Regions from separate parts of the Lysinibacillus sp. 2017 genome, predicted to be linked through region 2. Evidence: predicted binding sites of a transcription regulator. Region 2 holds the regulator's gene; the other holds the start of a gene.
The links. Region 2 encodes NrdR, which represses ribonucleotide reductase genes. Its sites were predicted from a motif close to AACACNATATATNGTGTT; they were not measured.
Positions count from the first base shown of each region.

Region 1: the regulator NrdR is predicted to act here: its motif matches at 1,593-1,610, upstream of DCE79_RS11625 (vitamin B12-dependent ribonucleotide reductase).

Region 1 covers NZ_CP029002.1:2,392,925-2,396,141, reverse strand. The annotation lists gene DCE79_RS11635 (rhodanese-like domain-containing protein) at 100-480, opposite strand; gene DCE79_RS11630 (lipoate--protein ligase family protein) at 635-1,414, shown strand; gene DCE79_RS11625 (vitamin B12-dependent ribonucleotide reductase) at 1,671-3,217, shown strand, end outside.
Region 2 covers NZ_CP029002.1:2,714,726-2,717,942, forward strand. The annotation lists gene DCE79_RS13240 (replication initiation and membrane attachment family protein) at 1-1,168, opposite strand, end outside; gene nrdR (transcriptional regulator NrdR) at 1,188-1,655, opposite strand; gene DCE79_RS13250 (glyceraldehyde-3-phosphate dehydrogenase) at 1,851-2,870, opposite strand; gene coaE (dephospho-CoA kinase) at 3,099-3,217, opposite strand, start outside.

The sequences.
Region 1 (3,217 bases), 320 kb from region 2:
TTCGACCTCTTTTAAATACATATTATAATAGAAGAAACTCATCGAATTTTTAAACAAATGAAAAAAAGCCCTCTAGAAGTAGAGAGCTTGAGACATAAATTATTTTGATTTTACTTTACCTGTCCAAGTTTTGAAGCCGCCTTGTAATTGGTAAATTTGAGTATAGCCTTTTTTCTTTAAGTTTAATGCAGCACGTGCACTGCGACCAGAGTTTTGGCAGTAAAGATATACGGGTAAGTCTGGACGAACTTCTTTATGACGATTGTTGAATTGCGTCATCGGGATGTTACGAGCACCTAAAATGTGACCCGCTTCAAATTCTTTAGGTTCGCGTAAATCGATTAATTGTGCTTTACGGTAGCCTTCGATAAATTGTTCTTGTGTTAAGTTTGTCACCGCTTTTTTTAAGCGTAATGAGTTTACAACAATGTAAACTACGATGATGACTAAGATAGCCAATAGTGTGTATAAAATTGTCACTGCGATATTGCCCCTTTCTTTCTCTATTTTCTATTATAAGAGATGAACTAGAGATAGTCGAGTGAGTTTGTTAAAATGAACTATTGGAGGCGAGAAAATTTTGAAAAAACAGTGGTGTTTTATCAATTCAGGTCCATGTAGTCCATCTTTTAATATGGCATTGGATGAGGCATTACTCGATTGGCATAGTGAAGGTAGTATTCCACCAATTATTCGATTTTATGAATGGAATCCAGCCACACTTTCAATTGGTTATTTCCAACAAGTCAAACGTGATATTAATATGCAAGCAGTAAAAGAGCAAGATTTAGGCTTTGTTCGTCGTCCTACTGGTGGGCGTGCGGTGTTGCATGATCAAGAACTTACATACTCGGTAATCGTATCAGAAGCTTATCCAGAGATGCCAACGACTGTTACAGAAGCTTATCGTGTTATTAGTGAGGGAATTTTACTTGGGTTTCAGAATCTTGGTTTAGATGCGTATTTCAGTGTACCTGATTCGCAAGAAAAATTTGATGACTTAAAAAAGCCGAAAAGTGCGGTTTGCTTTGATGCACCGAGTTGGTATGAGCTCGTTGTGGAAGGGAAAAAAGTAGCAGGTAGTGCCCAAACACGTCAAAAAGGTGTTATTTTACAACATGGAGCAATTCTTTTAGATTTAGATGAAGAGCGATTATTATCTGTTTTTAACTTTGAGACAGAAGAATCAAAGGAAAAAATGCGCAAAAAATTACCAGAGAAAGCTGTAGCGATGAATCAGTTTTCCGAAATACCATTTACAATTGAACAATGTGTTGAAGCTTTTTCGAAAGGTTTTGAACAAGCGTTGCATATTGAACTCGTTCCGTATGAGCTATCGGAGAAACAATTACAATATGTGGAACAGTTGGCACAAAATAAATATGCATCGGATGAGTGGAATTTCAAAAAATAGAAAACGAACATCTGTTTTCATTTTTTTGAAAAAAATTTTTTGATACTTAAAACCTTGATACACGTACGGTTAACACGATTTCAAAAAAATCAAGACCTTGTTTGAAAAAATTATATGTTGTACTCTTTTTTAAGTAAAGAAGTACATACCCAATATATAGGATAGTTAAAAAGAATCAAACACTACATATTGTGTTTGATTCTCGTTTTTGTTGGGAACTTATAAATTATTAAATCGTTCAAAGGGGGCTTATGTGGTGGCAAGTGTTATAGAAGAAACCATCCAAGTCAATCAGTTAAATCAAGATATCGAGCAGTTTCCTCAAGTACATCCGATTACATCGGATATGCATATTACCCATAGAGGTGTGTCTCGTCTGGTTATGATTGACCGTTATTCTTTTAAAGATACGGAAAAGAAAACATTAAAAGTAGGAGATTTTGTTGTATTAACCGTAAAACAAGATCCAAAATTCCCTGCACGTGGATTAGGGATTATTCAATCGATTAATCTAGATAAAAAAACGGCATCGATTTTAATTGAAGAAGATTACCGACATGTATTAGATGGGGACGAGCAAACAACAGGTGTTGTCGAACGCTCTTTAGATATAATCGAAAAACCTTTAGAAATTTATTATGAGCAAATTGCCAAACGTAATGCGACGGGCTTAGCTGCTGTTGAAAAAACAGAAGAAAAGCGCAAAGAATGGTTTGAAAAGTTTTATGAACAATTAGTAGCACTTAACTTTATTCCTGCAGGTCGTGTAATTTATGGTGCTGGCTCTGAAACCGAAGTAACATTCTTTAACTGCTACGTTATGCCATTTGTTGCGGATTCTCGTGAAGGCATTAGTGATCACCGTAAGCAAGTAATGGAAATTATGAGTCGCGGTGGTGGTGTTGGTACGAATGGTTCAACACTTCGTCCACGTAACACGTTGGCACGTGGGGTAAATGGTAAATCATCTGGTTCGGTAAGTTGGTTAGATGATATTGCGAAGTTAACACATCTTGTTGAACAAGGTGGATCACGTCGTGGTGCTCAAATGATCATGTTAGCGGATTGGCATCCAGATATCGTGGAGTTCATCATTTCTAAAATGCAAAATCCACGTATTTTACGCTACTTAATGGAAAATACAGAAGATGAAACAATCATCCGTATGGCGAAAGAAAAGCTAAAATTCAAAGCGTTAACATCACAAGAAGACGCAATGTATCAAGGTATCTTAAACTTCAAAAACATTGAAGGTTTCGGGGGCTTTAACGAAGCTATTATCCGCGATGCTGAAACAAAACTTCGTGATGGTGGTACGTTCTCTGTACACAATCCAGATTTCTTAACGGGTGCGAATATTTCGGTTACATTAACGAAAGAGTTCATGGATGCTGTTGAAACAGATGGTGAATTCCCATTACGTTTCCCAGATGTAGCAAACTACACACCAGAGCAAATGAAAGACTACAACGAAAAATGGCATGAAGTAGGCGACGTTCGTGAATGGGAAAAGCTTGGTTATCCAGTGCGCACATACCGTACAATTAAAGCAAAAGAGCTTTGGAATTTAATTAATATTTGTGCAACATATGCTGCAGAGCCAGGTATTTTCTTCATCGATAACGCCAACGACATGACAAATGCGAAAGCATATGGTCAACAAGTTGTAGCAACCAATCCATGTGGAGAACAACCACTAGCACCATACTCAGTATGTAACTTAGCTGCGGTAAACTTAGCGCAGTTTGCTAATAAAGAAACAAAAACAGTTGATTTTGATGCCTTACGTAAAACGGTTCAAGT
Region 2 (3,217 bases):
CTTGCTTCCACTGTGCATATTTATCGCGTTCTTGTCGCGCTAAATCCATTGCCTCTTTTGCTGTATTTAACTGCTTACGATTCCAGTGGTCTGCAATTCTTTCAACATAATTTTTAGGCAATTTCATGTCTGTTGATAGCATCACGTATTCTAATAAAACATTGACTACCCCAATTGGCATACTATATTTCACCACTAAATCTTCGGCAATTTGAATTGTTGAGGGAATCGGTTCTTTCCCGTTATTTACATCACGTAATACTTGGACAGGTGGTGTCGTTTCTAAATATTGAAGCAACTCCTGCTCTTTTGTTAAATTCTCTTTCGTGATAATATGCTGCTTTGGTTCAAATGTTTTCTGTAATGTTGGAGCCTCAGTAGAAATCGTTAATTTATAATAATCTGCAGCTGCTTTTTTTAAACGCTCTGTCGTTAACTTATTGTGGTCATCCAGTGCTGAAATAACAACCTTTTGCATTTGCAAAGGTGTTAATTGATACATGAATGCAAGCTTCGCAATTGTTTCTTTCGCTTGAATCGTTAAAGCCGCACTTGGTATTAATTGTTCGGAAAGACCCGCTTTTAATAAGTTGAAATCAAATTGTTCAAAATAAAACGGATAATCCGATGTTTTCTTATGTGTTTCATCATAGTCATCGGTTGGTAAGCTCATATTCACTGGGCGATAGACATCGACAAATGAGCGTGTCACTTCTTCAAAGTTCTCTTTACTTTTCTTAGTTAAAAAGCGTTGACGGAGTTTACGATAAGAAGCCTCCCCAATTTTACTAAATAAAAACATCGATAATAGCGGATCTTTAAAAAATTGCGGTGCATCCAGTGGTCGAACAAGCTCATAAATAAAGTGGCGGCTCGTATTTTCGTCTTTTCGCCATGTGCTTAATAAGCCAATTGCCTCGAGTGCAATACGTGCTTCAAACACTTTTTTTAATGGCATCGACAGCACATTCATCAAATAATAATGCGTTAATTGCTGTGGTGAATGACTTTCCGCTTCGGCCCATAATGTTAAATAAAGACTAATTGGCTCTGGACCTGTTAATGGCTGATAAAAAAGCGTTATTAATTGACGTTCATTTGTAGATAAGGCATGAGGGAGCGTTATTTCAAAATGATCCGTAGGCTGTAATTCATTAAAGTGAACCATTTTTTATCTCCCCTCCTTGTTATTTTTCATTTGATTGACGGGTCATAATTTCTTTTAACTCTTCAATAAATACCGTAATGTCTTTAAATTGACGGTAAACAGATGCAAAGCGTACGTAAGCAACTTCATCTACTTTCGCTAAATGATCCATTACCATTTCACCAACATCTTCAGAACGCACTTCTGCATTCCCTATACGACGTAGCTCTTTTTCGATATCAAAAACAATTTCTTCTAATTGTTCTAATGGAACTGGACGCTTTTCGCATGCACGAATCAAACCTCGAAGCACCTTCTCGCGGCTAAACTCTTCTCGAGAACCTTCTTTTTTCACAACGATTAAAGGTGTTTCTTCTATTTTTTCGAATGTAGTAAATCGGAAACTGCAAGATTCGCACTCACGACGTCTACGAATTTCTTTATTATCATCAACAGGTCTTGAATCTACAACACGTGTTCCATTGTATTGACAAGCTGGACATCTCATATTTTTGTTCTCCTGATCTGTTAGTATAAATGTATTATAACAAAAACAACGCACATGAAATAGTGATTCCGCGCGCGTTCGTATGTTTTAAAAATTTTCGCTTTCAAATTATAGTGCCCACGCTATTTTAATGCAATAGAAAAAAGCCTTTTACAGAAACAAAACACTTCTGAAAAGGCCTTTTCAAATACCAAATTATGCGTTAACTATTGCTAACTCATTCGCAATTTTAGTCGCTAAATCTACTACACGTGCAGAGTAACCCCACTCGTTGTCATACCAAGCGATTACTTTTACTTTACGGTCACCTAAAACGATTGTTGATAAGCCGTCAACTGTAGATGAGAATGTTGTTGTGTTGTAATCTGAAGATACTAATGGCTCCATATTGAAGTTTAAAATACCATTCATTTTACCTTCAGCTGCTTTCTTAAATGCAGCATTTACTTCTTCTACAGTCACGTCACGCTCTAAGTCTACAACTAAATCAACTAACGAAACATTCGGAGTTGGTACACGTAATGCCATACCGTGAATTTTGCCATCTAATTCTGGTAGTACTAAACGCAAAGCTTTTGCAGCACCAGTCGAAGTTGGGATAATTGACGATGCACAGTTACGCGCACGGCGTAAATCTTTGTGTGGGTTATCAATATTATTTTGATCATTTGTGTATGCATGAACTGTTGTCATTAAACCGTTTACGATACCAAATTCATCATTTAATACTTTTGCTACTGGAGCTAAGCAGTTTGTCGTACAAGATGCATTTGAAATAACATCATGCTTAGATAATTCTAATTTGTCGTCATTAACACCTAATACAACCGTAATATCTTCATTTTTACCTGGAGCGGTTAAAATAACTTTTTTTGCGCCAGCTTCTAAGTGCATTGCAGCTTTAGCACGATCATTGAATTTACCAGTAGCTTCGATTACGATATCTACGCCCATTTCAGCCCATGGTAATTTTAGTGGATCACGTTCGCTAACTAGCTCTACGCGGTTACCATTTACAATTAAAGCACCTTCAGTAGCTTCAACAGTACCTGGGAACACGCCATGATTTGTGTCATACTTAATTAAATGTGCTAACGTTTCAGCTGGGTAGCTTGCATTTACTGCTACGATATTTACATTGCCGCGCATCATAGCTTGACGGAACACCATTCGACCAATACGGCCAAAACCATTAATTGCGATAGAAACTGTCATAATTATTTAAATCCTCCTAAGATTTCGATTCGTTTATTTTCATTTCTCGCACATTAGTATAGCACATTTTTTTAAAAGGTGAACATATTTAATATACATAATAAAAGTTATTATTTTCTGATAATAATCCTACTTAAATCTGTTAGAAAAAGAAAAAAGATTGTCCGAAATCATTCAGAACAATCTTTTAAATCTATGAGTAATCTATGTTAAATTTTACAAGTTTAATTAGTACTTCAACACATTCCACTCATATAAAATGTTTTGCAATTGTAATGCAGTTTGTTCTAATGTGCCGTTATTATTAATCACTGCGTCAGCGAATGATTCTTTTTGTTTTACTGGAA